Regions from separate parts of the Bradyrhizobium sp. URHC0002 genome, predicted to be linked through region 2. Evidence: predicted binding sites of a transcription regulator. Region 2 holds the regulator's gene; the other holds the start of a gene.

Region 1 (15,814 bases), 3.3 Mb from region 2:
GACCTGGGCTGCGCCGGAGGAGATCGCCGTCGCGCGCTGCACCGACCCCTTGGGCGCGATCAACGGCAGCAGCGCGGCCGTGGCGGGGCTCTCGAAGGCGCCGGCGATGCCGATCACGAAGGTGGCGATGAATATCTGCGCCACGGTAAGCGAGCCGGCAAAGGTGCTGACGGCCAGAAACAGCGCGGTCGCGGCTTCCGCGATCTGGCAAAGCTGCACCACGCGCTTGCGTTCGAACCGGTCGGCGGCGTGGCCGGCGACGAAGACGAGCAGCGCCGTGGGCAGGAATTGCACCAGCCCGACCATGCCGAGCTGGAAGGCGCTGCCGGTGATGTCGTAGATCTGCCAGCCGATCGCAACCGCCGCGATCTGGCTGGCGAAGCGCGACAGGCTGCGCGACAACAGGAAGAACAGGAACGGCCCGTGCCTGAGCAGATCGCGGGCGCCGACAGGCGTGGTGGCGGACATGGCAGACGGGGTGGCTGAGCGCGATGCCGATGTCAACGGGCAGGCCCGCAACACGGCATTGCGCGGCCGCCCGGCGCTGGCATAATCGCTTGCCGGGGTTGGCGGGGGATTCATGCTGCAACTGCAATCGGGGTTCGGCGTGCTGGCGTTGCTGGCGATCGCGTGGGCGCTCAGCGAGAGCCGCCGCGCGGTCTCGTTGCGGCAAATGGCGGTTGGCCTGGCCGTCACCGTTGTCACCGCGCTGGTGCTGCTCAAGCTGCCGCCGGTGGCAAAGGCGTTCGGCGCCATCAATGACGCCGTCAACACGATCTCGGCGGCCACCCGCGCCGGCACTTCCTTTGTGTTCGGCTATCTCGGCGGCGGCCCGCTACCATTTGACCTCAAGGCGCCGGGCGCGGATTTCATCCTGGCGTTTCAGGCGCTGCCGATCGTGCTGGTCATGAGCGTTCTGACGACGCTCTTGTTCTACTGGCGCGTGCTGCCGCCGATCGTGCGCGGCATGGCATGGCTCCTGGAGCGCACGCTCGGCGTCGGCGGCGCGGTGGGGCTATCCACCGCGGCAAATATCTTCCTCGGCATGGTGGAGGCGCCGCTATTCATCCGGCCTTATCTCGCGCAACTCACCCGCAGCGAATTGTTTCTGGTGATGACCGGCGGCATGGCGGGCATCGCCGGCACCGTGCTGGTGCTCTATGCCACCTTCCTCGCACCGCTGATCCCGGACGCGGCGGCGCATTTTGTCATTGCCTCGGTGCTGGGCGCGCCGGCGGCCATCCTGGTAAGCCTGATCATGGTGCCGGAGATTTCCGACAAGCGCACGGGCGGATCGTTGGAAGATCCCGACATGCAAACCTCGAGCACCATGGATGCGATCGTCAAGGGCACCACGACCGGGCTTGAGTTGCTGCTCAACATCGTAGCCATGCTGCTGGTGCTGGTGGCGCTGGTCTATCTCGCCAACGCGATCCTCGGGCTGTTGCCCGAGATCGGCGGCGGCAAAATTTCGCTGCAGCGCCTGCTGGGCTACCTGATGGCGCCGGTATGCTGGCTGATGGGCCTGCCCTGGCCGCAAGCGATCACGGCGGGAAGCCTGATGGGCATCAAGACCATCCTCAACGAATTGATCGCCTATGTCGAACTGTCAAAGCTCGGCGCTGACGCGCTCGATCCACGCTCGCGGCTGATCATGCTCTACGCGATGTGCGGCTTTGCAAACTTCGCCAGCCTCGGCATCATGATCGGTGGCCTCGGGACGATGGCGCCCGAACGGCGCGAGGAGATCAATGCGCTGGGATTGAAGTCGATCGTATCGGGGACGCTGACGACGTGCCTGATGGGCGCGATCGTGGGGGTGATGACTTAAAGAGCCGTCATGGCCGGGCTCGACCCGGCCATCCCCGTTCTTGTTTCGACAGAACGAAAGTAAGACGTGGATGCCCGGGTCAAGCCCGGGCATGACGAGCGTAAGCAAACGCGCGCCTTACGACGCCAGCTCCACCGTCTTGAACTCGGCCGGCAAAATCACTTCCAGCAGTTCGACGTCGTCGGAATAATCCATGATCAGGTGCTTGATGCGCGGCGGCTGCGTCCAGGCGCTGCCTTCCTTCATCAAGGTCTCGCCCTGGCCTTCCATGTAGGTCTTCACCCAGCCCTTGAGCACGTAGACCATCTGGAATTCGACGTCGTGGTAGTGCAGCTTTGAAACTTCCGCTGGATTGCACGGACCGATCAGGCGGATCACATGCGCCTGCGCCAGGCCGTGGCTAGCGTCCGCGATGCCGAGGTCGCGGTAATGCGCGTAGGTGCGCAGGCCGTCGGCCTTGAAATCCTCCTCGCGGTGATGGCTGATGGCGATGCGCTGCTTCGGCCGTGCCTTCCTGGGCGGTTTCGACTTTGCCGCCGCAACGCCCCTCGCCTTGGATTTGACTGTCTTGCGGGCCGAAGACTTGGCTGCCGTCTTGTGGCCCGACCATTTCTTCTTCACGGCGGTCTGCGCCGCGGGACGTGATGCCGCTTTCTGCTTGGCCATTTGTGCCTCCCGTTTTTTGTTGATGGGAGGAGGCTAACACAAATCGAAATTTGTAGGTGGGCAAAGGAGCGCTTCGCGCCATGCCCATCATCTATCCCGACGTCGGCTCGGCGGTGGGCACGCTTCGCTTTGCCCACCGTACCCCAGGTCGATCAATGCAGCCGGAACACGCCGTCGACCGCGCGCAGCTCGGCGGGCTTGATCAGCTTGGAGTGCGCGACCGTCACGGAGAACAGCGGCCCATCAAGCTTTTCCTGCCAGAAGGCGAGGAAATCCTTCAGCGCCGGGAATTTCGGAAACAGATCGTAATTCTGCCAGACATAGGTCTGCAGCAATGAGGGATGATCCGGCATCCGATACAGGATTTGCGCCGTCGTCAGCCCATAACCCAACACCTGCTTCCGGAAGTCGTCGGAAGCAACTCCAACCCGCGACACCATGCCAAACCTCCATTGCTGGAAGCGCATTTCACGTGGTGGCCACACACCGAGCCACCCCGGCGGAGATGCGCTCACATGAGAGAAATGTGACGCACGATACCAACCCATCACAAGCCTAAATGTTTAACGATCTGTTGAAAAAGGGCGCGTTAGCAGCAGCTTACCGCACGTGCTAATACGGGGTCCGCGACCCCGTCCGCCGAATTAATCATGATTAACGAAATTGGCAGGCGTCATATTTGAGTGCCAATTTTTCTGCTAGAAGCCCTTGTCCCCCGAACAAGACTGGCCTAAATCAGCCGCAGCCGTGTTGGCACTCGCCCGCTCGGACTGCCAAAATTACAGAATCTGACAACATTTTCAGAAACTTAGGAGGACTGCATGAAATTCCGTCCGCTTCACGACCGCGTCGTGGTCAAGCGTATCGACGCCGAAGAGAAGACTGCTGGCGGCATCATCATTCCGGACAGTGCCAAGGAAAAGCCCTCGCAGGGCGAAATCACTGCCGTGGGCCCGGGTGGCCGCGACGAAGCCGGCAAGCTGATCCCGATCGACCTCAAGGTCGGCGACCGCGTGCTGTTCGGCAAATGGTCGGGCACCGAGGTCAAGATCGACGGTGAAGATCTCCTGATCATGAAGGAGAGCGACATCATGGGCGTGCTCGACGTCCCCGCCGGCACCAAGAAGAAGGCTGCCTAAGCGCTTCGCCTGCAACGCTCACCCTGAGGAGCGCCGCAAGGCGCCTCCCCGACAGGGTGAGAACCAAGCATCAACTCAGGGATACCAAATATGTCAGCTAAAGAAGTCAAATTCGGCGTAGATGCCCGCGACCGCATGCTGCGCGGCGTCGATATTCTCGCCAACGCCGTCAAGGTAACGCTCGGCCCCAAGGGCCGCAACGTCGTGCTCGACAAGTCGTTCGGCGCTCCCCGTATCACCAAGGACGGCGTCACCGTCGCCAAGGAGATCGAGCTCGACGACAAGTTCGAGAACATGGGCGCGCAGATGGTGCGCGAAGTCGCCTCGAAGTCCGCGGATGCTGCCGGCGACGGCACCACCACCGCGACCGTTCTGGCGGCTGCGATCGTCCGTGAAGGCGCCAAGTCGGTTGCCGCCGGCATGAACCCGATGGACCTGAAGCGCGGTATCGATCTGGCGGTGGAAGCCGTGGTCGCCGACCTCGTCAAGAACTCCAAGAAGGTCACCTCGAACGAGGAAATCGCCCAGGTCGGCACCATCTCCGCCAACGGCGACGCCGAAATCGGCAAGTTCCTGGCCGACGCCATGAAGAAGGTCGGCAACGAGGGCGTCATCACGGTTGAGGAAGCCAAGTCGCTCGAGACCGAACTCGACGTCGTCGAGGGCATGCAGTTCGACCGCGGCTACATCTCGCCCTACTTCGTCACCAACGCCGACAAGATGCGCGTTGAAATGGACGACGCCTACATCCTGATCAACGAGAAGAAGCTCTCCTCGCTGAACGAACTGCTGCCGCTGCTCGAAGCCGTGGTGCAGACCGGCAAGCCGCTGGTCATCGTCGCCGAAGACGTCGAAGGCGAAGCTCTCGCCACCCTCGTCGTCAACCGTCTGCGTGGCGGCCTCAAGGTTGCTGCCGTCAAGGCTCCGGGCTTCGGCGATCGCCGCAAGGCCATGCTGCAGGACATCGCCGTTCTGACCGGTGGTCAGGCGATCTCGGAAGATCTCGGCATCAAGCTCGAGAACGTCACCCTGCAGATGCTCGGCCGCGCCAAGAAGGTGATGATCGACAAGGAAAACACCACCATCGTCAACGGTGCCGGCAAGAAGGCCGACATCGAGGCCCGCGTCCAGCAGATCAAGGCGCAGATCGAGGAAACCACCTCGGACTACGACCGCGAGAAGCTGCAGGAGCGTCTGGCCAAGCTCGCCGGCGGCGTCGCGGTGATCCGCGTCGGCGGCGCGACCGAAGTCGAAGTCAAGGAGCGCAAGGATCGCGTGGATGACGCGATGCATGCGACCCGCGCGGCGGTTGAAGAAGGCATCGTGCCGGGCGGCGGCGTCGCCCTGCTCCGCGCCTCCGAGCAGCTCAAGCGCATCAAGACCCAGAACGACGACCAGAAGACCGGCGTCGAGATCGTGCGCAAGGCGCTCTCCGCGCCGGCCCGCCAGATCGCGATCAACGCAGGTGAAGACGGCTCCGTTATCGTCGGCAAGATCCTCGAGAAGGAGCAGTACAATTACGGCTTCGACTCGCAGACCGGCGAATACGGCAACCTCGTCTCCAAGGGCATCATCGACCCGACCAAGGTCGTTCGTGCGGCGATCCAGAACGCGGCATCCGTTGCGGCTCTGCTGATCACCACCGAAGCCATGATCGCCGAACTGCCGAAGAAGGCCGGTGCAGGCGCAGGCGGCATGCCCCCGGGCGGCGGCATGGGCGGCATGGACTTCTGATCCAGCCACTCAAGCGATATTCAAGGAATGCAAAACCCCGGCAGCGATGCCGGGGTTTTTGTTTGGGCAAAACGTGCGGACGACCGCTAGCGCGCAGTGAACACTGACGTCGGTCGGGACGTCACGCTGAAAAACTCGCAACGTCACGCTGAGGACAAGACCTCACGCCCGCGGCGAGATATCCCAGTTATGCACACGTCTCTGCAAATATACGATGGTGTATGTTGACAATTTCAAAAAAAATTTATGCACGAGAGTCGCAAACCGAACCGACAGTTCGCCTTTCCGTAGTCCAAAGTAACGTCGGGGCTAGATCAAGGCTCATCCAAAATCTGATCGAACACGGAGCGCGAGCTCTCGTGACGCTGGCGAGCGTCGCGAGGAATGCTTTCGCCTGACGGGATAATTGTGCCGTGAGTGAAAGCGAAGTGAAAGCCACACCGAAACGCGACGGAAGCGGATGAGCCGATTGCAAGCATTTCAGGAACATTCTTCATCGGGCCGGCCGGGAAGCCGCGCTCATTTCACGTCCAAGGCTAGTTTGACAAGGTTCGTTTGAGGAGGGATCCGGCCGGTAGGAATAAGCCCAGTAACGAGCACGAGCCCCACTGCCCAATGCTCGATCAGACCAGGTGCGATGCCCCCCAAGTAACCCGCACCGACAAGAGGCGAACTCCAACCGGCCGGTACTTTTCCAACAAACAAAAAAAGTAATTTCCAGGGAGGGCGACATGGGTATGGTCATGGTCAGGTGTCCGCAAACCGGACATGCGATTCCAACCGGCATCAAGACCGATCGTGAGAGCTTTGCGCGCAGCGCGGTGTTTTTCGCGCGCACCCATTGCCCGATTTGCCACGCCGATCACGCCTGGTTCGCGCGCGAAGCCTGGGTCGCCGAGCCGAGCATGCGGCTCCCGCGCCGCAGCGCGGTCTCTCTGGCGTAACCGTCGGCACGGATCAGGCTGTCATCGCAATGGGGGACACCATGCCGCGAATGCAAATCCCGACTGAAACCTCCACCTGGCTACTGCAGGCCAAGGAATTTCTTTACGAAGCGCGACGGCTGAAGCCGGGTCCTGAGCGCAATGACCTGCGCCAGACGGCAAAGGTGCTGCGAGAAATTGCGAGGCTCGAGGCGGAATCCGAGCCGGCACCCGGTCGGGATTGGCGGCAGAAAAGCGGATCGGGCGGACAATCCGCGGTTTGATGGGCTTTCCGGCAGCGCCGCAGCGGCACGTCGCGATACGGACGGTCGAGCGGTTGCGCGGAAACGCGCTTACATGGCGCCGCCCGTTTTGATTCCTGGAATGCGCCGGTGTTCGGGCAGAGCCGCCGCGCGAGATCGGGACAAATTCGTCGCGAACATCTCCTCGACTTCGAGATGCATGACGTTGTGGCATTCGCACGCTGCCGCCGCGAGCCGCGCCGGGTCGATCTCGATCAGGCCTCGTCGATCGGACCTGATCGCTCCACGCGCGCGCAGATTGCGCATCAGGAGCGTCACGGTCGTACGTCGCACGCCGAGTATTTGCGAGAGCGCCTGCTGGGTGAGCGGGAGCACATCATGGTCGACGCGGTCGCGAAGCTGAAGCAACCAGCGAGCCATGCGCGCTTCGACGGGATGAAGTGCGTTGCAGGCCGAACCGAGCTGAAGCTGTTTAAGCATCGCCCTAACATGAATCTGGACTGCGTGCCGTATCGCAAGGCTCCGGGTGAAAGCGGAGTGAAATCGCGATGCGGGTATCCGGGCGGCGGTGCCGGCCGCACGAACGACCGCGGTATTGTCTGCAGACGACGGCCCGAGCACCGATAGAATACCTACCGCCCCTTCGCGCCCAACCGCGGCGATGGCAACGGTATGCCCGTCCGCCATATCGATCATCAGTGAGATGGCGCCGCTATACGGGAAGAAAACGTACTCGATCGCGTCACCCGCCCGCGACAGGACCACGTCCTGATCGAGCGCGATGACCTCAAGCTCGGGCCTCAGCAGATCAAGGTCCGATGCGGGCAATGCTGCAAGAAGGCGATTACCCATTCCCGCTGGAGGCGTCACTGCGGGGAGCCCGCGGTGAAGCGTCCGCGACCATCGCCATTTGGAGCATTCCGGAACGGCGGCCTGAACATGAGTTAAATCTGCTTTCTCTACACATACTCACTGAAACAAACGCTCAACTCTAATAAAAAGCCCCCAAACGCTCGGGCGCGAGGCGGACTACTCGTGTCGCCTTAAGAGTTAGATGCAAATGAGCTTTCGGACGCAACCATAAAATACGCATGGGTAACACCGTAAGCTTACGGGATCGTGAGGTTCCAATTCCAGCGCACGGCAAGCCGAATAGCGCTTGAAACGGCTTGCTTCTCAACGGGCGGTGCAGTTACGACGAGATCCGCGTCCAGCGTTGCGCGGCTGGCCGTTGTAATGCAGCCACTAATGTCACGCTATTGCACCACCGTGCCGATCCGCCCGTAACGGATAAAAGGCGGCGTGCCGTCGCCGCCGGCATCGCGCGAAAAGAAAATCATACTCACGCGACCAATCACATTCTCCAGCGGGATGTATCCCACAGAGGTGAGGACACGGCTGTCCGTGGAGTTGTCGCGGTTGTCGCCGAGCACGAACAGGTGACCGGCCGGGACGGTATAGACATTGGTATCGTCGTAGAAACCCCTGTCGACACAATCCAGCGTCACGTAACTCGCTCCCTCCGGCAACGTCTCGCGCCAGCGCTTCGCCTTGGCCGGTCCGCCGCCACACAAGGCGCTGTCTTCGAAACTCTCGACGCGCTCGCGCTTGACGGCCGTACCGTTGATATGAAGCTCTCCGTCCTTGATCTGAATGCGATCGCCGGGAAGCCCCACCACGCGCTTGACGTAGTCGGTCGAAGTATCCCTTGGCAGCCGGAAGACGATCACATCGCCGCGCAGGGGGGCGGAGCCGAAGATGCGCCCCGAAAACAGCGGCGGTGAGAATGGCAGCGAATAGTGGGTATAGCCATACTGATATTTCGCCGCGAAGACACGGTCGCCCGGCAGCAAGGTCGGCGACATGGAAGCCGACGGCAAGCTGAACGGATGAAACAGGAAAGTCCGCACCATGAGCGCCAGGCCTGCCGCGAGCGCCAGCGTGCCGACAAAATAGGTCACGATCGTCCGCCAGAAGCCGAACCGCTCGACCCGGGACAGCATCATCAAGGTCACGACCAGCCCCCAAAGCCCGCAGACGCCGTTCACAAGGTCGAATAATGACGACAGCAACCCCGGCTCCGCTCCAGGCGTGAATAAACGCCAGCCAGCGGCAATCGCCAGAACGACCGCAAATCCCAGAATGCTTGGCAACATGCCCCAGGCGAAGACGGCACGCACCGCATCGTTCGATGCCACACCCCCCATCTTTCGTCCGATCCAGCCGGTAATGACGGCAAGGACGTAGAGATTGAAAATTGCGAAAATACCTGCGCCGACGGCACAGGCCAGCAACGTCCGCCAGCCGACGATGTCGCTACCCGCGCCATATCCCGACAGCATGTTGGCGGCCGACGCCGCGCCACCAAGCGTGATCAAGGGCAGCACCAGATGATGCGGCCGTTCGGCCACAAGGCGCTCGATGGTCTGCCGTGGACTCAACCAGAATGAGATCAGCGGCGACGTGCGCTCAGCACCCGCATCGATCGGCAAATCAGACATCATGCCCCCTGCTCCCAGCCCGCCCCTTACTCCACCAGCGCACGCCCGCCCTGCCGATACCGCGCCTTCGTAATCTCGAAGATGTAATACGGCCTGTCGCCGGACAACTCCCGGGTGAATAGCCCGTCGCGCTTGATGCCGCCGATCTTGGTCATCGCGCCCTGCGAGCGCCAGTTCTGATCGCCGACCCAGAAGATCACGGCATCGACGAAGGTGAACGCGTGGTCGAGCATCAACCGCTTGACCTCGCGATTGGCGCAGCCGCCCCAGTGGCTGCGCGCCAGGAAAGTCCAGCCGATCTCGATCTCGCTCAGTTCGGGCTCGTAGCCGTAATAGCGGCTCGAGCCGATGATGCGTCCATTCGACTGGTCGACGAACGCAAAGCCCATTTTGGCATCGACTGCGCCATCGAAGAATTTCCGAAACCCCGCTTCGGTGTAGCGATCGGGGACGGGATGCACTTTCCAGATCTCCGGGTCGGAGCCGGCCGCAAACATGTCGGTCCAATCGTCTTTCGAAATTGGCCTGACGGTGATGCTGGGGCCGACCAGCGTCGGCTGAAAATCGGGCGGGGACATGGATGCGAATGTAGCGTTGCCGCGCGATGTCTGAAAACAAAAAATGAAGGGCCGCCCGTGGGCGACCCTTCCTGTCATGCATTCTCCGCGGGCTTCAGGCGGACCAGCTTGGTGAGCAGGGCGTCAAAGCCCTGCCCGTCACCCGCATGCAGGTCGATGCGGCCGACCTTCTCCACGAGCCGCTCCAGCGACTCCAGCTCCTTGAGCCGCAGCAGCAGAGGGTTCTCCTCCATCAGGCGGGCGGTGTTCAGGAGCGAGCGCGTCGCCGCGGTCTCTTCCTGCCGGCGGATCAGGTTCGCCTTCGCGACCCGTTCTGCCTCCACCACCTTGTTGACCAGCTCGCGGATCTCGCCGGGCAGGATCACGTCCTTCACGCCGAGCTCGGAGACCTCGACGCCGCTATCGGCGATGCGCTCGCGTACGTAGTCGCGCAGCTCCGCATCCAGCGCAGCCTTCGCCGACAGCACCTCGTCGAGCGTGCGGCCGGCAACCGCCTCACGGATGGCGAACTGCACCAGCCGGTACAGCCACGCATCCACGTCGGGCACGGCCGCGACCACGCGCTCGGGGTCGACGATCCGGCGGAATGCCGTCAGGGTCACACGCAGCGCGATGCGATCCCTGGTCAGCATTTCCTGCGCGGTGATCTCCACCGCCTGGGGGCGCAGATCGAGGCGCTTGACCTCGATCTTGCGGCCGGCGATCCAGAAGGCGTGCCGGCCGGGCGCAAGCCGCTCCAGCAACCTGCCCTCGACATAGAGCAGGCCGGCCTCGTGGTTCTCGACCACCGCCTCCGTCACGATGGTGGGACGGTTGCGCTCGATCATCGCGAGGTGACGTGCGGTCACGCGGGGATCGTCCGCCACATCGATGCGCTCGACATCGACCGACGTCGCGACCTTCCAGTAGACGCGCGCCTGCCAGGGCGTCATCAGGTGCACGGGGCGGCCGTCGAGGCTGACGATGGCGATTTCGTTCGCCTTCGTCTCCACCGCCTCGAACAGCTCGCCAGCCAGGTCGGGCCGCGCGGCCTTCAGCACCGCGTAACGCTCCGCGGGGAATTCGGTGCGAACGACGTTGAAGATCTCCGCCGTCAACTGACGCCGCAGATCGAACAGCCGATGACGACCGGGTTCGAGCACGCGCTCGAACCTGCCGTCGCGCGTCAGCAACGCACGCTCGCCATCCTTCACCGTCAGCGTCTTCATCAGCAAATGCCAGGTCATGGCACGCCTCCATGGTTTGCCCTCCGGCCCTGGCAGGGTCGGAACGCGGGTTTCGTTTTGCAAAGGACGTGGGGACGCGGACGACGCTTCCTGAAAGCTCGGCGGGCCGGGTTTGAGCTTGCGCAGATAGCGGGCGCACGCGCTCGATCGCCCGACTTGCGTCGAGCGGTCAAACGTTGCCACCCGGCATCAACGCAAGCGGTATCCACCGCGGCGCAAAGCCGGTCTCACAGTGTCTTGGTTCGGACGGAAAGCCTTGCGGCAATGCGGCCGGACTGCGACTGAAGCGCGCGTCCGGTCCCCTTCAATGGGAATCAGCTTTTCAGGCTGAACCGGAGCGGAGCGGGATTCGAACCCACGACCCGATGATTACTATTCATCTGCTCTACCCAACTGAGCTATCCTTTGTGGTGCCATAGACCGGAATCGAACCGGCGACCTTCGGGTCACCCCGATGCTCTACCGCTGAGCTACTATCGCGTCTTCACCAGGCGGAACACGAAACCGGAAACCGGCCTGCGCCAGTCGGGATCACAACGAGCCCGAACCCATGGCCAAAGCGAAGGAGCGGGTCAATAAACGAAGCATCTTGAGATTGCAAGAGCGCTGAGAAGATTTTTCGTGATCGAGGAGACGCTGTGTCGTCATCGTCACAGCGCTAACCAACTTCGCAGTTTCGTAGGGTGGGCAAAGGAGCGTCAGCGACGTGCCCGCCATCCATCGTCGAGCGCGCTTCCAAATGGTGGGCGCACGCTCCGCTTTGCCCACCCTACAATTGCTACTGAAATGCGACTTCGGCAAAGCTTCTGAGCTTGCGCGAATGCAGGCGCTCGGATTCCTGGTGCTTGAGCCGTTCGAGCGCCTTCAGGCCGATCTCGAGATGTTGACCGACGCGTCGCCGGTAGAATTCGCTGGCCATGCCGGCGAGCTTGATTTCGCCGTGCAGCGGCTTGTCGGAGACGCACAGCAGAGTGCCGTAGGGGACGCGGAAGCGATAGCCGTTGGCGGCAATCGCTGCGGACTCCATGTCGAGCGCGACAGCGCGGGATTGCGACAGCCGTCGAATGACCGATCGCCCGCTGATTTCCCAATTGCGATTGTCGACGCTTGCGACCGTTCCGGTGCGCATCACCCGTTTGAGATCAAAGCCGGTCAGCCCGGTAACCTCGCCGACCGCTTCCTCGAGCGCGACCTGCATCTCGGCAAGTGCCGGGATCGGGACCCAGAGCGGCAGCTCATGGTCGAGCACGTGATCCTCGCGGACGTAACCATGCGCGAGCACGTAGTCGCCGAGCCGCTGCGTATTCCTGAGGCCCGCGCAATGCCCCACCATCAGCCAGGCATGCGGCCGCAACACCGCGACGTGATCGGTGACGTTCCGCGCATTGGACGGGCCGATGCCGATGTTGATCAGGGTAATGCCGCCATAGCCGGGCTCGACGAGATGAAAGGCAGGCATCTGTGGCACGCGCTCAGGCGTAATCCCGGTCGTGCCGCCGCCAAGCCGCGCATTGCGCGTGATCGCATTCCCGGGCGCAACAAAGGCGTCGGGGCCGATCTCGCCCGATGCGAGGCGCTGCTGGCACAGTTGCACGAAGGCATCGACATAGAGCTGGTAGTTCGTGAAAATCACGAAATTCTGGAAGTGCTCGGGATCAGTGCCGGTGTAGTGATAGAGCCGGCGCAGTGAGTAATCGACCCGCGCCGCACGGAACAGGGACAGGGGTTCGGGTGCTCCGGGAGGCAGCTCAAACGTGCCGTCGGCGATCGCATCGTCCATGGCGGCAAGATCGGGCGTATCGAACACGTCGCGCAGCGATCGCGTAAAGGCCGAACTGTCGGCAATCGTCAGCGCCGCCTCGATGTTGATGTCCCGCCGATAGGCGAAATGAATCGGAATAGGCTCGTTCGACTCGCCGATTTCAACCGGCACGCCGTGATTATTGACCAACAGCTCGATCTGCTCGGTAAGATAGGTGCGGAAAATATCCGGGCGCGTCACGCTGGTCTCATGCACGCCCGGCCCCGCGACAAAGCCGTAAGCGAGACGCGAATCGAGCCGCGCATGGGTCGAGGTCGTCATCCGCACAAGCGGATAACAGGCTCGCACGCGCGTTGTGAGCACCCCGCCATTGACATAGGCTTCAAAGCGATCGCGAAGGAACCGGGTATTGCGCTCGTAGATCTCTTCGAGACGGGCAACGGCCGCACCGGCATCGACGAATGCCTCGGTCGCGAAGGGCGGTGGAGTTTCGACGAGCATTGCGGATCACATGTCGCTTCACGCCAGACTGGTTGTCGAGCGGAGACTCACTCTGGATCAGCAAATATAACCACAATCGAGTTTCGATCCAGACGCGTCTGGGTCTTGCCCGGAACTACCCCCATGACAGGTTTACGCCATCAGGCACACGGGAGCAGCGACCCGATGCCGCTACTGCACCTTCGCCAGCACGGCGAGGCGGCGGATGCCCTTGTTCTTGTAGGCGTCGAGAAACGCGTAGTAATCCTTGAATGAAACGCAGCCGTTGGACTGGCCGCTCGGCCCGAGCATGTAGGTGTGCGCGAGCAACCCGTCGCGGCCGTGGATTTTTTCCTCGCCGCCGAGCGGCGTCAGCCGCAGCGCCGGCACGCCGTGAAACAGCGTCTCGCGCGGCTTCAGTTCGTAGATGTGCGGCGGCGTCACGCCCTGCATCCGCACGTGCGAATAGCGCACGTCATCCATCTTGGAGCCGAGGCCCGAATGCGCCTCCAGCCTGGTACCGTCGGGCAGATAGACCGTCTGGGCGGCGATATCGTAGACTGCGGTCTGGCGGTCATAGGGCGGCGCGCCGCCCATCATCGGGTTCTGGCTTCGCGTATCGATGATGCTGCCGGTGACGCTGGCGTCGGCGGACGCATAAGCCAGGAACCCGCCGGATGCCGGCTGCTTGCCCCACAGCTTTTCGACCATGCTCTGCTTCTCGTTGGAAGCAATCGACATCACGGCCGCCTTGGCGCGCTGTGCCATGTCGCGAACCGGAGAGCCGGAGGATGCCTTCGCGGCCTTGTCGTCCGCAATCTTGGGCTCGACCTCCTTCGGCGTCGAGGCCGGAATGTTCAAGGCGAGCTTGGTGGCCGGTGCGGAAACTTTTGGCTTCGGCGTCTCAACAAGCTTCGGCGCCTGCACCGCCTTCGGCGCTTCGGCCGGTGGCGAAGCTTCCGCCAGCTTGGTCGCTTCGACGGGTGGGTAGCCGACAGATCTGGACGGCTCGCCTTGCGCCGCCGACGCGGCGAACCGTTCGTTGAACATCAGCGAAGACGCGACGTTCTCCGGCGCGGGGATCACCAGGGACTGTTGCTCCAGCGACGCGAATATTTCGTTGAAAGCCGGCCGCACCGGACGGGCAGCAACGGTGGCCGTGTCCTTGACGGCGGGCGCCACGAAGGCGGCGCTGTTCACGGACGGATAGACGTTGGCGCCGAACACATTGGTGTAAACGGTCCAGGCGCAGCCGAGCACGAGACCCGCGACCGCGACACTGCCGAGGAAATATTGGGGAATGCCCTTACGGGAAGGCTTCCTGCGGTTGTGCACCGCAGGGCCGTACGCACGCATACGCTTACTCATTCACACAACGCCCAGAACAACAATTCCACCAAGTCCCCCGTTTGATGCCGCGTCCGGATAGTCCCCAGCAGCATCTCGCAGAAGCACACAGCGTCATTAAGGCGACTTTTAGTTAAATCCGGATTAAACGCAGGCGGATGTAAGGCAGGCTCAAATACATGGAACTATTGGGGAATTTATCCCCGCAATGATGCGGGATTTAGTCCCAATCAGGGACACCGGGCAAATTACTCGCCGGGTGTCCCACATCGGGCCAAGTTTGGCCTCAATCCTTGAACGGATCGAACTCGTTCTCGCCGGCCATCGCGACCGCGAACGGGCGCAGCGTATGCTTCACCTTGATCGAGCGAGCGTGCTCGGCCAGCACCTCCGGCAGCCGGCGGTAGGCCATCGGACTTTCATCGAGGTCGGCGCCTACCAGCGTCACGCCACGCGATTGCAGCCAGGCGTCCATCTCGGCCCGCGTGAACCGCCGCTTGGCCTCCTTGCGGCCAAACAAACGACCCGCGCCGTGCACCGTCGAGTAGAGCGAAGCCCTCGCCTCCTCGCTGTCGACGCCTTCGACGATCACCGCGTCGTCGCCCATCGATCCGCCGATGAAGCCACGCTGGCCGGGAAACGCCGGCGTTGCGCCCTTGCGCACCACCCACAAATCCTTGCCGCCATGGTTCTCCCGCCACGCGTAATTGTGGTGGTTGTGCACCATGTCGGTGACCTCACCGCCGATGATCCGGCGCACGCGCTCGATCACCCACTCGCGGCCGGCATAGGAGTAGCGCCCGGCGAGTTGCATCGCCGCGATGTAGCGCCGCCCGATCTCGCTGTCCTCGTCGATCACGGCAGGCGGCACGTTCATGCCGTCCTTGCCGCCCGCCGCCTTGAGGTAGCGGGTCGCGCTGGTGTGGCCGAGGCCGCGGCTGCCGAAGTGTACGCCGATCCAGACAAAGCCCTCCTCGTCGCGCAACAGGTCGACATAGTGGTTGCCCGATCCGACGGTCCCGAGTTGCGAGACCGCTTTCTGGCGGTAGGCGCCCATGTCGGATTCGCGCCATGCATCGGCGTCGTCGAACAGATCATGCTCGACGCGCTCGTCGTTGGTGCGCCCGACGCCGAACGAAATCACCTTGTGCACGTCCTTGATGATCGTGCCGACGTTGCCTTCGATCTGGCTGAACGGCGTATCGAGGCGCACGGCCATGTTGCCGCAACCGATGTCGAAGCCGACACCGGAGATGCTGATCTGCTTCTCATAGGCAATCACGCCGCCGACCGGCTGGGCATAGCCGAGATGACCGTCGGCACAAATGACGCCGGCGACGGCGTTGCCGACCGACATGCAGTTG
Region 2 (15,814 bases):
TGTCCTTCAGGCTTTCGCCGCCGGGCGGCGGCACGTCGTAGGAGCGGCGCCAGACCAGCACCTGGTCCTCGCCCCATTTCTTGCGGGCGTCATCCTTGTTGAGGCCGGAGAGATCGCCGTAGTCGCGTTCGTTGAGCGCGAGATTCTTCGTCGTCGGCAATCCCGTCTGCCCGATCTCGGCGAGCATCAGATCGAGCGTATGCTGGGCGCGGGTCAGCACCGAGGTAAAGGCAACATCGAACGTCAGTCCTTGGGCCTTTAGTTTGCGGCCGGCCTCCTTGGCCTCGGCAATGCCCTGTTCGGTGAGACCAGGATCCTTCCAGCCGGTGAACAGGTTTTTCAGATTCCATTCGCTCTGGCCGTGCCGCACGAGCACGAGAAGTCGGTCGCTCATTGAAAGGATTTCCGTTTTTCGATTTCTAGAAGTCGGCAAGCCCGAGCACATCGGTCATCGTATAGAAGCCGGGCGTCTTGCCCCGCGCCCATAGTGCCGCCTTGACGGCGCCCTGGGCAAACATCGTCCGGTCCTCGGCGCGGTGGGTCAGTTCGATCCGCTCCATGGCACCGGCGAAGATCACGCTGTGATCGCCGGTGACAGTACCGCCGCGCAGTGCGGCAAAGCCGATGTCGCCGGGACGCCGCGCTCCGGTCTCGCCGTCGCGGCCACGCGCCGAATGGGTATAGAGATCGACGCCGCGGCCGGCGGCGGCGGCCTCGCCCAGCATCAAGGCCGTGCCCGACGGCGCGTCGATCTTGGCCTTGTGATGCATTTCGAGAATCTCGATATCGAAACTCTGGTCGAGCGATTGCGCGACCCGCTTCACCAGCGCCGCCAGCAGGTTGACGCCGAGGCTCATATTGCCTGACTTCACCACGATCGCGCGCGAGGTGACGCTCTTGATGACGGCATCGTCCGACGCCGACAGACCGGTGGTGCCGATGACATGGACCAGCCCGCGCTCGGCGGCGATTGCGACATTGGCGATGGTGGCGCCGGGGACGGTGAAATCCAGAATGCCGTCGGCATTGGCCGACAGCGTCCACAGGTCGGCCGAAAGTTTGACGCCATTTTCCGGCAGGCCGGCGAGCACGCCGGCATCCTTGCCCAGCAGTTCCGAACCCGGCGCTTCCAGCGCGCCGGAAAGCAGCGCACCCGGCGTTTCCGAAATGACGCGCACCAGCGCGCGGCCCATCCGGCCGCCGGCCCCCGCAACGATCAATCGCATATCGGACATGGCTTTACCTCTTTACGGGGTATAGCCGGGGCAGGCTGTTCCGGCAACCAAGCACGGCCGGCCACTCGTCCGGCCCCTCAGGGCTGCGGGCCGTCATAGCCCTCGATGATGATGAGCTCGGCGACCGAATGCGGCAGCCGCACCTTGATGTTCTCCTGGTATTCCGGCGAGTGGTAGCAGGCCAGCGCGGTCTCATAGTCGGGAAATTCGATCACCACATTGCGTGAGCGGCTTTGGCCTTCGATGGCCGTGAATTTGCCCGCACGCACGACGAAGCGCCCGCCGAATTTCTTGAAGATGGCCGGGTTGGCCGCCGCATAGGCCTTGTAGCCTTCGTCATTGTGCACGTCGACGCGCGCGATCCAGTATCCCTTGGCCATCTCAATCTCCGTTTTTTTGTTTCGCTACTATGCCAACGCCTGCTTGATGTCCGCCTGAATGGCATCCGCCGCCGACTTGGGGTCAGCGGCTTCCGTGATTGGGCGTCCGACCACGAGATAGTCCGCGCCGGCGGCGATGGCGCGCGCCGGCGTCATGATGCGCTTCTGGTCGCCGGTCGCAGCCCCCGCCGGGCGAATGCCCGGCGTCACCAGGTTCATCTGGTGACCGACGATCTTGCGTAAGCTGGCCGCCTCTTCCGGCGAGCTGACGAGCCCGTCGACGCCGAGCACCTGCGCCTGCTGCGCGCGCGCTTCGACGAGATCCGAAACGTTGAGGCGATAGCCCGCGGCATGCAGGTCGCCATCGTCATACGACGTCAGCACGGTGACGGCGAGAATCTTCAGGCCCGATCCGGCGCGCGCCTCGACCGCGGCCTTCATGGTCTGCGGATAGGCGTGCACGGTGAGGAAGGTGGCGCCGAGTTTGGCGACGCTCTCGACGCCGCGCGCCACCGTGTTGCCGATGTCGTGCAGCTTGAGATCGACGAAAACCTTCTTGCCTGATTTCGCCAGTTGCTGCACCAGCGGCAGCCCGCCGGCATAGCCGAGCTGGTAGCCGATCTTGTAGAAGCTCACGCTGTCGCCGAGCCGCGCAACCAGCGCTTCCGCCTCTGCCACCCCGGGCAGATCGAGCGCGACGATCAGGCGGTCCTTCGGCGCGATATCGGCTGGCTGCATGTCACCTCACATCATGCGTTGGGAAATGTCGATCAACTGCCGCACCAGCGCTTTCAGCGCCTCGGCATCAGCGGAATTCTTCAAGCGCTCCATCTCGTCATAGGCGTCGTCGGCGAACGACAGCGCGAACTGGTTCGGGATTACCTGGGCATGGCAGGCCGACAGGATCAGCCGCAGCGCGGCAAGCGCGCGGGCGCCGCCGAGCCGCCCGCCGGACGCGGAGGCGATCGCAAACACCCGCTCGCGAAACACCTGCCCACGGGTCTCGTGCAAATCCTGCACCCGGCTCACCCAGTCGATGGTGTTCTTGACCAGCGCCGGCACCGAGGAATTGTACTCCGGCGTCACGATCAGCACGCCATGATGGGCCGCCATCATCCGCTTCAGATTGACCGCGTGCTTGGGCACGCCGGACTTGGCCTGCAGGTCGCCGTCATAGATCGGCAGCGGAAAATCACCGAGCGAGATCCGGGTGATTTCGGCGCCTTCCTGCGCCAGCGCATGCGCGGCAACGGCGGCCAGCTTCGCATTGAGCGAGCCTGATCGGAGCGATCCCGGGATCACGAGGATTTTCAGCGCGGACATATTTGAATTCGTATTCGGGGCAAATCCTGCCACGCGAATACGTGGCATCAGCCCTTGCGATACACCCAGACCCGCGCGGGCGGAAGGTTCATCCAGATCCGCTCGGAGGCTTCTGTGGACACGCCCGGCAGCGATTTCGGAATCGGCGGCGCGACCGAATAGGTGAACTGCACGAAGGGGGCGCCGGGCGCGAGCGCCAGGAAGGCGTCGCGCATCAGTTTCAGCCGCGTCAGCATCGGTTTTGTCACCAGCGGCAGGCCGGAGACCACGGCGGAGGCCGGCGCGCCCAGCACCTCGCCGAGCGAGTCGCGCAGCGCATAGGCGTCGCCCTGCACGACCTTGGCCTGCGGATAGCGGTCGCGCAGCAACGCGCAGAAGCCGGGATTGTATTCGACCAGCACCAGCCGCTTCTGGTCGACGCCATGTTCGATCAGCGCGGTGGTGATCGCGCCGGTCCCGGGACCAAGTTCGATCACCGGTCCCTTGGAATCGACGTTGACATATTGCGCCATGGTCCGGGCGAGCAACTTGCCTGACGGCATCACCGCACCCATGTGCAGCGGCTTTTCGATCCATGAACGAAGGAAGCGAACCTCATCGTCCAGACGGAGAGGCTTCTTCAACGCACGCACGGACGATTGCAAAGGCATGTCGCTACCAGCGGGACCCGCTTGACGCGCGGGAATGTCAGAAAACAGTCATAAACACGTATAGGTCGACGGCGATATGGTCAAGCCAAACGGTAACACGCTAGGTCTGCCAACGTGCCCGCGATCCGGCGATAAGACCCTGTGCAAGCTGAATGAATCATGACTGACGGGCGAGAACTGCGCTTTGCGCAGCTCGCCTTCGCGCGGGGTCAGGAGCCCGCGCGGTTGCCGAAGAAGTCCTTGACCTTGGTGAAGAAGCCCGCCGCTTCCGGCTGCGTGGCGCCGGACGATAGCTTTTCGAACTCGGACAGCAATTCCTGCTGCTTCTTGGTCAGATTTTGCGGCGTTTCGACCATGACCTGGACGTACATGTCGCCGGTCTGGCGCGAGCGGAGCACCGGCATGCCTTTTGATGCAATGCGGAAACGGCGGCCGGACTGCGTCCCGGCCGGCACTTTGACCTTGGTCTTGCCCTTGTCGATGGTCGGGACCTCGAATTCGCCGCCGAGGGCTGCTGCGACCATCGAGATCGGAACCCTGCAATGCAGATCTGCGCCGTCGCGCTGGAAGAACTCGTGGGTGGCCAGCGACAGGAAAATATAGAGATCGCCGGGCGGTCCGCCGCGGACGCCGGCCTCGCCCTCGCCGGCCAGACGAATGCGGGTGCCGTCCTCGACGCCCTGCGGGATGTTGACCGACAGCGTCCGGTCGCGCGTGACCCGTCCTGACCCAGCGCAGTTCGGGCAGGCGTCCTCGATCATCTGGCCGCGGCCCTGACAGCTGGGGCAGGTCCGCTCCAGCGTGAAGAAGCCCTGGGCCTGGCGCACTCGGCCCGCGCCGCCACAGTGCGAGCAGGTCTTCGGCTTGGTGCCGGCCTTGGCGCCGGTGCCCGAGCAGGGCTCGCAAGTGACCGAGACCGGGATCTCGATCTGCGCGGTCTTGCCCAGAAAGGCTTCCTCCAGCGTGATTTCCATGTTGTAGCGCAGGTCGGCGCCGCGCTCGCGTCCGCCACCGCGCCCGCGCTGCCCGGCCATGCCGAACAGGTCTTCGAAAATATCGGAGAATGACGAGGCGAAGCCGGCGCCGAAGCCGGGACCGCCGCCGCCCATGCCCTGCTCGAATGCGGCATGGCCATAGCGGTCATAGGCGGCGCGTTTATCGCCGTCCTTCAGGACCTCGTAGGCTTCGTTGATTTCCTTGAAGCGGACTTCGCTCGAGGCATCGCCCGGATTCTTGTCCGGATGCCATTTCATCGCGAGCTTGCGGAACGCCGCCTTGAGCTTACCGTCGTCCGCGTTCCGTTCGACTTCCAGGGTTTCGTAGTAGCAGCGCTTGGTGGACATCAGTCAAACCCGCCCGAAATTCGTCTTCATGCCGCAGGCACGCTCAATCGAAAGATGCAGCCTTCGGCTTAAAGAAAAATGACCCCCACCCATCGAACGCTGCCTGCGCGCTCTTTTGGATGAGGGTCATGATCGAAAGCCCGCTTACGCCGACTTCTTGTTGTTCTTGTCGTCGTCGACCTCGGTGAACTCCGCGTCGACCACGTCATCCTTGGCAGCGTCCCGCTTGGCGTCCGCCTCGGCCTGCTGCTTGTACATGGCCTCGCCGAGCTTCATCGAAGCCTGCGCCACGGTGTTGGTCTTGGCCTTGATGGCCTCGGCATCGTCGCCCTTCAGCGCTTCCTTCAGGTCGCTGACGGCATCCTCGATGGCGCGGCGCTCGCTTTCCTCGACCTTCGAACCGTGTTCGGCCAGCGCCTTCTCGGTGGAATGCACCAGCGCGTCGGCATGGTTCTTGGCGTCGACCGCCTCCCGGCGCTTCTTGTCCTCGGCCGCATTGGCCTCGGCGTCCTTGACCATCTTCTGGATGTCGGCTTCCGACAGGCCGCCGGAGGCCTGAATCCGGATCTGCTGCTCCTTGCCGGTCGCCTTGTCCTTGGCGGACACGTTGACGATGCCGTTGGCGTCGATGTCGAACGTCACCTCGATCTGCGGCATGCCGCGCGGCGACGGCGGGATACCCATCAGGTCGAACTGGCCGAGCACCTTGTTGTCAGCCGCCATTTCGCGCTCGCCCTGGAAGACGCGGATGGTGACCGCGTTCTGGTTATCCTCGGCGGTCGAGAACACCTGGCTCTTCTTGGTCGGGATCGTGGTGTTGCGGTCGATGATGCGGGTGAACACGCCACCCAGCGTCTCGATGCCCAGCGAAAGCGGCGTCACGTCGAGCAGCAGCACGTCCTTGACGTCGCCCTGCAGCACGCCGGCCTGAATGGCTGCGCCGATGGCGACGACTTCGTCCGGGTTGACGCCCTTGTGCGGCTCCTTGCCGAACAGCTGCTTCACCACTTCCTGGACCTTCGGCATGCGGGTCATGCCGCCGACCAGCACCACTTCGCCGATTTCGGCGGCGGTGAGGCCTGCGTCCTTCAAGGCCTTGCGGCAGGGCTCAATGGTCTTCTGGACGAGATCGTCGACCAGCGCTTCGAACTTGGCGCGGGTCAGCTTCATCGTCAGATGCTTCGGCCCGGTCTGGTCGGCCGTGATGAAGGGCAGGTTGATTTCGGTCTGCGTGGTCGAGGACAACTCGATCTTGGCCTTTTCGGCAGCCTCTTTCAGACGCTGCAAGGCAAGCTTGTCGTTGCGCAGGTTGATGCCCTGCTCCTTCTGGAACTCATCGGCCAGATAGCTGACGAGCCGCATGTCGAAGTCTTCACCGCCCAAAAACGTGTCGCCGTTGGTCGACTTCACCTCGAACACGCCGTCGCCGATTTCAAGAATGGAGACGTCGAAGGTGCCGCCGCCGAGGTCGTACACCGCAATCGTGCCGGCTTTCGTCTTGTCGAGGCCGTAGGCGAGTGCTGCCGCCGTCGGCTCGTTGATGATGCGCAGCACTTCGAGACCGGCGATCTTGCCGGCGTCCTTGGTGGCCTGACGCTGCGCGTCGTTGAAGTAGGCGGGAACGGTAATGACGGCCTGCTCGACCTTCTGGCCGAGATGGGCTTCCGCGGTCTCCTTCATCTTCTGCAGGATGAAGGCCGAGACCTGCGAGGGCGAATAGGTCTTGCCGTCGGCTTCGACCCAGGCGTCGCCGTTCGATGCCTTGACGATCTTGTAGGGGACGAGCTTCTTGTCCTTCTCGACCATCGGGTCGTCATAGCGGCGGCCGATCAGGCGCTTCACTGCGAAGAACGTTCGCTCGGGATTGGTCACCGCCTGGCGCTTGGCGGGCTGGCCGACGAGGCGCTCGCCGTCATCGGTGACGGCAACGATCGAAGGCGTCGTGCGCATGCCTTCCGCGTTCTCGATGACTTTTGCAGTCTTGCCATCCATTACGGCGACGCACGAGTTCGTGGTGCCGAGATCGATCCCAATGACCTTTCCCATGGTCCTCATATCCTTCTTGTTGCGGCAGGTTGGCTGGGCCCTGGACGGCGCACCTAACCGAACCCCCAACTATCAAATACTCGCGATATTGCGACGGTGAGCCTCATATAGGAGGGGGGGTTGGGCCTGCAAGGACCGAACGCAAGCTTAGGGCCTGAAAAGGCTGACGTTTGAAAGATTGTGTCAGCCCGAGGCGGGGGCGCATCAGTGCCTGGCGCGGCGTTAAGAAATCGGCAAGGCCCGTGATCCAAGGCCGCTCCTCGCGCGCGCCGTCGGAGCGCTGCGCAGCCATGCGGAATCCTCCCCATCGAGGGCCTGGCCGTGGAAGGGGAGCGGTATTTGGCCGCTGTAAGCGCCTCAAAAAGAGCTCGGATACCGGGCCAAATCCTGCAAAAGGGCCGACATATTGGAATGTAACGGTGGAACGATCCCCTAACCTGCCCTGTTGCAGGGACATCAAAACCGCTAAAAGCGGGCCGACTGGAACGACCCCTGTCGTGCCCCAAGGCTCCAAGGTCGGCTCCAAGGTTGGCTCCAAGGTTGGCTCCAAGATTCCACGAGAGATTCCTAGCTGCATCGTCGGACCGCCGAGCGGCCCCCATGCAAACCCGGTAGATCCTTCATGACGCTACTTCGATACTTCGCTGCGGTTGCCCTGATCTTTGCCGCCAATTCTACGGTATTTTCGTCCGCGTTCGCCGCCGACCCGGTCTTCCCGCCGGGCGCCAGGGTGGGCATGACGCCACTGGTCGGCCTCAACAAGGCCAGAAATTTCATCGGCTTCGAGACCGAGGACCAAGGCGTCAAGGTGCTGGTCACCGACCTGCCCGCCGAAGCCTATGGCGAGGTCGCCAATGCCTTCAAGGCCAACCCGGGCGGCACCGGCGGCATCAAGCCGGAGAGCATCGAGACCGCGGCGGGGCTCGCCTACTACACCGTCGAAAACGGCAAGGAAAACGCCAAGGACGGCGCCAATGTGCGCCGCTACTCGATGATCCTGCCCGGCCCCACCTTCTCCGGCTATGTCGCCGTGCAGGTGCCCGAGAACGCTTCCAAGATCTACACCGACGACGCCGTGCGCCAGATGTTCGCTTCCGCCGTGATCCGTACCGAGGTGCCGCTCGAGGAGCAGCTCGGGTTGATGCCGTTCAAGATGAGCGAGCTCTCGAATTTCAAGAACATCCGCACGCTGGCGCCGGGCGCCGCCCTCATCCTCGCCGATAGCGACGAAAAGGCCGGCTTCGAAGCCGCGCCCTTCATGATCATCGGCCTGATCGGCTCGACGGCCGGCTCGCCCGATGATCGCGGCCGCTTTGCCCAGCAGATTGCGACCACCATTCCCGGCGTGCGCGACGGCAGGATCACGATGTCGGAGCCGGTCCGCATCGACGGCCAGCCCGGCTACGAGACGCGGATCGACGCCACCAGCGGCAAGGACAATACGCCGGTTACGATCGTGCAGTGGCTGCGGTTCGGCGCCCAGACCTCGATGCGCATCATCGGCTCTTCGCCGCGCGACGACTGGACCAAGGCCTTTCCGCGCTTCCGCGCGGTGCGCGACGGAATTCATCCGCGGGGCTGATGTTCGAAATTTGCCAGCCGCGCCGAATTTTCGGGCTTTCGTTCGTACACAAATGGAACTAGCTTTTCCCCGTCGAATTTCAACAACCGGGGAGGAGCATCATGTTTACTCGCAGGCTGGTTCTGACAGCTCTTGGCGCGACGTCCGTCGCTGCCCTCGCGCCATCTGCGCTTTGGGCCGCACCGATCAAGCCCGATGAGGCTTCCGCGCTGCTCGTCATCGACGTGCAAAACTGTTTCCTTCCTGGCGGCAGCCTCGCGGTCAAAGACGGCGAACAGGTCGTCCCCATCATCAACCAGCTCGCCAAGGGCTTTGCCAATGTGGTGATGACGCAGGACTGGCACACCGCGGGCCATGTCTCGTTCGCGACATCGCATTCCGGCAAAAAACCGTTCGAAACCGTCGATCTCTCCTACGGCAAGCAGGTGCTTTGGCCGGATCATTGCGTGCAGGGGACCGAGGGTGCGTCGCTGTCGAAGGACCTCGCGATCCCGCATGCCGGGCTCGTCATCCGCAAGGGTTTCAACAAGAACGTGGACAGCTATTCGGCCTTCACCGAGGCTGACGGCAAGACCACGACGGGGCTCGCCGCGTACCTGAAGGCACGCAAGGTGAAGCGGGTATTCCTCGCCGGCCTCGCCACCGATTTCTGCGTGGCATGGAGTGCGCTCGATGCGCGCAAGGCGGGCTTTGAAACCTACGTGATCGAAGACGCCTGCCGTGGCATCGATACCCAGGGCTCGCTCGCAAAAGCCTGGACCGACATGACCAAGGCTGGCGTCAAGCGGATCAAGTCCAGCGATATCGCGGCTTAACGCTGTCACCTCTCGCAGAGGTCAGGGATGTCCGACCTGACGGCTCCGTCCGCGTTCGAGTTAGCCCGTCGTGCGCCGTCACAACGCACGACGGGGCTTGTTTCGGGCATGACCGGTTACCGTGAAACGGCGCGTGGCCGGTTTTCCCAGCGCGAAACCGCCTCGCTGGTGGTACCCCTGATCATCAGCTTCGGCACGCCGTTCCTGATCGCGCTCGGGCGCGAGCCCGATGCCGCCGACCGACAGCCGAGCTTCGCCGCCGGGCTTTATGCCGGCCCGGTGCTGATCGAATCCGATGGCGGCGCCGAATGCGTGCAGGTGGATTTCACGCCGCTTGGCGCCTACCGCTTCTTTGGCAGCGCCGTCGTCGATCTCGCCGCGCGCATGGTCGACATGTCAGACGTGCTGGGCCGCGAAGGCCGGCAACTGCGCGAACGGCTTGGCGCGACGCCCCTTTGGCAAAACCGTTTCGATCTGGTCGAGGATTTTGTTGCTGATCGCGCCAACCACCTGCCGTCACCCGAAATCGAATTCGCCTATCGACGATTGGCGCGAACGGCGGGCGGCGCGCGCATAACCGAGCTTGCGAAAGAGATCGGCTGGAGCCGCAAGCACCTGGTGAACCGTTTTCGATCTGAACTCGGTCTGGCGCCGAAGCCGGTTGCCCGCATCATGCGTTTCCATCAAGCCTGTCGGCTGGCGCATTCAGGAGAAGCCCGCGGCTGGGCCGGGGTTGCCGCCGAGAGCGGTTATGCCGACCAGGCGCATCTCGCCCGCGAATTTTCAACCCTTGCCGGCGAGTCGCCAACGGTCTGGGCTAGGCGGCTGGCGCTGACAGACAGCCGTCTGGTGCGATCGCTGGACGTTTAGCCGGGTAACAAATCTTCAAGCCGGCGCTGCCGCGCTTGCGCATAGTGGCGCGGCATCTGACAAAGGAGGTTTTCCGTGCCCCATCAAAGCGAAACCGAAGCGCCGCGCATCTATCCGACGATGCGCTGCCGGGATACCGAGGCCATGATCGGCTGGCTGAAGGATGTGGTCGGCTTCACCGAGCGCGTCGTCTATCGCAACGGCGACACGATCCAGCATGCCGAACTTGCCTACGGCCCCTCGCTGCTGATGCTCGGCCAATGCCGCGATGACGAATACGGCAAACTTGTCGGCGATATCGGCGGCCGCCGCACCGACGCGCTCTACGTCGCCGTCGACGATCCCGACGCGCTGCACGCCAGGATCAAGGCATCCGGCGCCAGGATCGAGATGGCGCTGCACGACACGGATTACGGCAGCCGCGACTTCGCCTGCCGGGACCCGGAAGGCCATCTCTGGAGCTTTGGCACCTACTGGCCGAAGGCAGACGATAAGCCGTAGGCCTGGTAAATCCGGCTTAGTTCGTGACGTCGGCCGCGGGTGCGGCCTTTGCGCCACCCTTGGAAACGGCAACCAGAGCCGGGCGCAGCACGCGCTCGCCGATCATGAAGCCGGCCTGCACGACCTGAACCACCGTCCCGGACGGAACGGACGGGTCGGGCACTTCGTACATCGCCTGCTGGAAGTTGGGATCGAACTTCTCGCCCGACGGATCGAACTTCTTGACGCCGTTCTTCTCCAGCGTGTTGAGCAGCGAACGCTCGGTCAGCTCCACGCCCTCGATGAAGGCCTTGATGCCGGCATCGGCGGTCTCCCTGGCCTCGGCCGGAATCGCGTCGAGCGCGCGCTGCAGATTGTCTGCGATATCGAGAATGTCGCGCGCAAAACCGGTGATGCCGTACATCTTGGAATCGGCCACCTCGCGCCTGGTGCGCTGGCGCAGGTTTTCCATTTCCGCCAGCGTGCGCAGCATCTTGTCGCGCGCCTCGGCCAGTTCCTTGGTCAGGGCCTCATTCGATCCTTCCTCGGGATCGTCGGGCATGATGTAGGGTTTTGAGACCACGGGCTCGCCGGTCTGGGCCGGTTTCACCGCATCATCACTCGGCCGGTTGGGATCGGTCATAAGACTGCCTTCTCAAAAAACGTATTGGGTTCGATGGGGATTTGCTGGGCCGGATATCGTGCTTTAGTGGCCGAAAATCAAGCGCAACCACACCGGATTGGGGTCAATTTGGGGCGGATTAGCCGCCCAGCATCCGGCTGACGATCCGGGCGGCATAATCCACCGTCGGAATCACCCTGGCATAGTTCAGCCGCGTCGGCCCGATCACGCCGAGAACGCCGACGATGCGGCCCGCGGCGTCGCTATAGGGGGCGATGATGGTGGAGGAACCGGACAGTGAGAACAGCTTGTTCTCGGATCCGATGAAAATCCGCACCCCCTCGGCGCGCTCTGCCCGGCCCAACAGGTCAATTACGCCGCGCTTGGTCTCGAGATCGTCGAACAACGACTTGACGCGTTCGAGATCCTCCAGCGCGTGCAAATCTTCGAGCAAATTGGCATGGCCGCGCACGATCAATTGCCGGTCGTCGTTGTCGCCGCCGGACCAGCTTGCGATGCCGGCCGCGATCACCTTTTGCGTCAGCTGATCGAGCTCGACGCGGCTTTGCGTCAGCGCGGTTTCGAGTTCGAGACGCGCTTCGGCAAGCGTCCGCCCGCGAATCCGCGAATTGAGGAAGTTGGTCGCTTCCGTCAGCGCCGAGGAGGGAACGCCGGGCGGCAGCGCCAGCACGCGGTTTTCGACCTGGCCTTCTTCGCCGACCAGCACCACCAGCGCGCGCTCCGGCTCCAGCCGCACGAATTCGATGTGCTTCAGCCGCGAATTGGATTTGGCGGTCAGCACCACGGCCGCGGCCCGGGTCAGGCCGGAGAGCCGCGTCAAAGCTTCGCCGAGCGCGGCCTCGACCGATTGCGCGCGCCCGACGGAGGCGAGCTGGCTCTTGATCGATTCCCGTTCGGGCTCGGTGAGATCTCCGATCTGCATCAGCGCGTCGACGAAGAACCGCAAGCCCAGTTCGGTCGGAAGGCGGCCGGCAGAGGTATGTGGTGCATAGATCAGCCCCAGGTGCTCGAGGTCCGACATCACGTTGCGGACCGAGGCCGGCGACAGCGGCAGCGCGATCAGGCGAGAAATATTGCGCGAGCCGACGGGTTCGCCGGTCGCGAGATAGCTCTCGACGATTTGACGAAAAATGTCGCGTGAACGCTCGTTGAGCTGGGCGAGCCCGGCATGCGGCGCGATCAGGCCAATCGGATCGTGGTGGGCCACTCAGTACTTCCTCCCAACACCCTAATTTGTCGATCCAGGGGACCAATGACAAGCGTCCGTTTAACGATAGCGTTTTCGAGCGAAGTGGCCGCCGGTTCGCATAGCAATCAAGTTTACGCAGATTGCGTAGACTTATCTGCGCAGAAAACGCGTCAAAACGAGGCGATAGAGGTTCGGTTCTGACCTCTATCCCAAACCGGGCCAAAAGCCCCTTGCCGCTGCGCACGCCCCCTCCTACAAGCACCGCGAACGAATTTTCGCTCGATTTCGAAAGGATTTCCCATGCGGCCAAGCCGCCGTGCGCCCGATCAGCTGCGCCCCGTGTCGCTGGAACGCGGCGTGGTCAAATATGCCGAAGGTTCCTGCATGGTGAAGTTCGGCGACACCCATGTGCTGGTCACGGCCACGCTGGAAGAACGGCTGCCGCCGTGGCTGAAGGGCCAGGGCCGCGGCTGGGTCACCGCCGAATACGGCATGCTGCCGCGCGCCACGTTGGAACGCACCCGCCGCGAGGCCGCCGCCGGCAAGCAGGGCGGCCGCACCGTCGAGATCCAGCGGCTGATCGGCCGCAGCTTGCGCGCAGCCGTCGACCTCGAAGCGCTCGGCGAGCGCCAGATCACGGTCGATTGCGACGTGATCCAGGCCGATGGCGGCACCCGCACCGCCTCGATCACCGGCGCATGGGTGGCTCTGGCGGACTGCATCGCGTGGATGAAAAACCGCAACATGCTGAAGGCCAACGTGCTGCGCGACAATGTCGCGGCGATCTCCTGCGGCATCTATCAGGGTACGCCGGTATTGGATCTCGATTATGCCGAGGATTCCGAGGCCGAAACCGACGCCAATTTCGTCATGACCGGCGACGGCCGCATCATCGAGGTGCAGGGCACCGCCGAAAAGACGCCGTTCTCGCAGGACGAGTTCCTCGCGCTGATGGAACTGGCGCGCAAGGGTGTCGCGCGTCTGGTGGACTTGCAGAAGATGGCCGTCGCGTAGTCTGATCGCATATGCACCGTCGAATCACCGGCCGGCTCGTGATCGCGACCCACAATCCCGGCAAGCTCGCCGAGATGCGGGAACTGCTGGCGCCGCATGGCGTCGACGCCGTTTCCGCGGGCGAATTGAGCCTCGGCGAGCCCGAGGAAACCGGAGACACGTTTCGCGCCAATGCGGCGATCAAGGCGATCGCGGCCGCCCAGGCGGCGCAATTGCCGGCCTTTGCCGACGATTCCGGCCTCGTGGTCGATGCGCTGGACGGCGCGCCTGGAATCTACTCGGCGCGCTGGGCCGGTGAGGGCAAGGATTTCATGGCGGCGATGAGCCGGATCGAGCGCCTGTTGCAGGAACGTGGCGCGACCACGCCGGACAAGCGAAAGGCGCATTTCGTGTCCGCGCTGTGCGTCGCCTGGCCCGATGGCCATCTTGAGGAGGTCGAGGCCCGCGCCGATGGAACTTTGGTATGGCCCCCGCGCGGCACCGCCGGATTCGGCTATGATCCGGCGTTCCAGCCTGATGGGCACACGCGGACGTTTGGCGAGATGACCTCGATCGAAAAGCACGGCCTGCCGCCGATAGGCCTCGGCCTGTCGCACCGGGCGCGTGCCTTCGTCAAACTGGCGGAGATCTGTCTTGGCTAGCGCCGAACGCCACTATCCGAAGCGGACCGCCTTCGGCGTCTACGTGCACTGGCCGTTCTGCCTGTCGAAGTGCCCGTATTGCGATTTCAACAGCCACGTCCGTCACGCGCCGATCGACGAAGAGCGATTTGCCCGTGCGTTTGCGCGCGAGATCGAGACCACAGCGGCGCGCACGCCTGGTCGAACCGTCACATCGATCTTTCTCGGCGGCGGCACGCCATCGCTGATGCAGCCGCAAACCGTGGGCTCCATCCTGGATTCGATCGGCAAGCATTGGCGCGTCGCCGACAATGTCGAGGTGACGCTGGAGGCCAATCCGACCAGCGTGGAAGCAACAAGGTTTCGCGGCTATCGCGCAGCCGGCGTCAACCGTGTCTCGCTCGGCGTGCAGGCGCTGGATGACGCCTCGCTGAAGGCGCTGGGACGATTGCACAGCGCGCGCGAAGCGCTGGATGCGGTCGCGATCGCACGCGGCGCGTTCGATCGTTACTCGTTCGACCTGATCTACGCCCGTCCCGACCAGACGCCGCAGATGTGGGCGGACGAATTGAAGCTCGCGATTTCGGAAGCTGCCGAGCATCTCTCGCTCTACCAGCTCACGATCGAGGAAGGCACGCCGTTCTTCGGCCTGCATGCGGCGGGCAAATTGAAAACACCTGATGAGGCGGTTGCCCGTGCGCTCTACGACGTGACGCAGGAAGTCTGCGCGCATCATGGCTTGCCGGCCTACGAGATTTCCAACCACGCGCGCGCAGGCGCCGAATGCCAGCACAATCTGGTCTACTGGCGCGGCGATGAATATGCCGGCATCGGCCCGGGCGCGCATGGGCGGCTGGACATCGATGGTACCAGGCACGCGATCGCGACCGAAAAACGTCCCGAGGCCTGGCTGATGCGCGTCGAGGCCAACGGCCATGGCGTCGTCACCGACGATTTTCTCAACAGCGAAGAACGCGCCGACGAATTTTTGCTGATGGGATTGCGCCTCGCCGAGGGCATCGACCCCAAACGCTATGCCGCCTTGTCCGGCCGCGCGCTCGACCCGAGCCGGATCGCCGTGCTCCGCGAGGAAGGCGCCATCATCGTCGACGCCGACGGCAGGCTGCGCGTGACCAAAGACGGTTTCCCCGTGCTCGATGCGGTGGTCGCGGATCTCGCGGCGTAAAGGCTGTCGTTGCTGCGAAAGCAGGAACCCATACAACTACGCCCCAAAGCTCTTCGGCGATCCCGCAACCGGCGTGCTGCCGCCGCTGGCGACCTTCATTACCGCAAGCCCGCGCTCGTTGGAGCCGTCGGAGCGGAATCGGAACAGGCCGTCGATGCCGGCAAAGCCCGACGGGTTGGTCAGCGTTTCCGGCGCAAAACGCTGGGCGCCCTGCTTCGACAGCGCGGCAACGAGAGCGACCGCGTCATAGGCCAGCGTTGCGGTGCGCACGGGGTCGGCGCCGTATTTGGCGCGGTAGCGGCCGGAGAAGGCGCGGAAGCCCGACGGGTCCGGCGCGGCATAGAGCCCGCCCTGCAGCGCGGAGCTCGCATAGACGCGCGGATTGTCCCACAGCCCGGTGCCGAGCAACTGGATGTTGCGCAAGTTGGCGCCCGCCGC

The links. Region 2 encodes HrcA, which represses chaperone genes, less so after heat shock. Its sites were predicted from a motif close to GTTAGCACTCNCNNNNNGNGAGTGCTAAC; they were not measured.
Region 1: a site for HrcA is predicted at 3,247-3,275, ahead of ACVWVY_RS22020 (co-chaperone GroES). Genes of this name have one in related genera too.

Annotation. Positions count from the first base shown of each region.
Region 1 covers NZ_JBSSCF010000001.1:4,534,440-4,550,253, reverse strand. Annotated here, with positions in the region: gene ACVWVY_RS22040 (MFS transporter) at 1-468, opposite strand, end outside; gene ACVWVY_RS22035 (NupC/NupG family nucleoside CNT transporter) at 581-1,831, shown strand; gene ACVWVY_RS22030 (cupin domain-containing protein) at 1,949-2,497, opposite strand; gene ACVWVY_RS22025 (usg protein) at 2,650-2,937, opposite strand; gene ACVWVY_RS22020 (co-chaperone GroES) at 3,319-3,636, shown strand; gene groL (chaperonin GroEL) at 3,727-5,370, shown strand; gene ACVWVY_RS22010 (hypothetical protein) at 6,102-6,314, shown strand; gene ACVWVY_RS22005 (hypothetical protein) at 6,356-6,577, shown strand; gene ACVWVY_RS22000 (Crp/Fnr family transcriptional regulator) at 6,647-7,408, opposite strand; gene lepB (signal peptidase I) at 7,813-9,057, opposite strand; gene ACVWVY_RS21990 (GNAT family N-acetyltransferase) at 9,084-9,635, opposite strand; gene ACVWVY_RS21985 (SPFH domain-containing protein) at 9,710-10,861, opposite strand; tRNA gene ACVWVY_RS21980 (tRNA-OTHER) at 11,270-11,341, opposite strand; gene ACVWVY_RS21975 (AMP nucleosidase) at 11,640-13,124, opposite strand; gene ACVWVY_RS21970 (tlde1 domain-containing protein) at 13,296-14,471, opposite strand; gene ACVWVY_RS21965 (RtcB family protein) at 14,737-15,814, opposite strand, start outside.
Region 2 covers NZ_JBSSCF010000001.1:1,270,559-1,286,372, forward strand. Annotated here, with positions in the region: gene ACVWVY_RS06055 (2,3-bisphosphoglycerate-dependent phosphoglycerate mutase) at 1-394, opposite strand, end outside; gene dapB (4-hydroxy-tetrahydrodipicolinate reductase) at 420-1,235, opposite strand; gene ACVWVY_RS06065 (DUF1330 domain-containing protein) at 1,313-1,615, opposite strand; gene pyrF (orotidine-5'-phosphate decarboxylase) at 1,643-2,353, opposite strand; gene ACVWVY_RS06075 (NADPH-dependent FMN reductase) at 2,360-2,938, opposite strand; gene ACVWVY_RS06080 (class I SAM-dependent methyltransferase) at 2,986-3,588, opposite strand; gene dnaJ (molecular chaperone DnaJ) at 3,798-4,931, opposite strand; gene dnaK (molecular chaperone DnaK) at 5,076-6,977, opposite strand; gene ACVWVY_RS06095 (hypothetical protein) at 7,600-8,559, shown strand; gene pncA (bifunctional nicotinamidase/pyrazinamidase) at 8,661-9,374, shown strand; gene ACVWVY_RS06105 (helix-turn-helix domain-containing protein) at 9,402-10,244, shown strand; gene ACVWVY_RS06110 (VOC family protein) at 10,320-10,745, shown strand; gene grpE (nucleotide exchange factor GrpE) at 10,762-11,367, opposite strand; gene hrcA (heat-inducible transcriptional repressor HrcA) at 11,486-12,574, opposite strand; gene rph (ribonuclease PH) at 12,857-13,570, shown strand; gene rdgB (RdgB/HAM1 family non-canonical purine NTP pyrophosphatase) at 13,582-14,211, shown strand; gene hemW (radical SAM family heme chaperone HemW) at 14,204-15,376, shown strand; gene ACVWVY_RS06140 (penicillin-binding protein activator) at 15,413-15,814, opposite strand, start outside.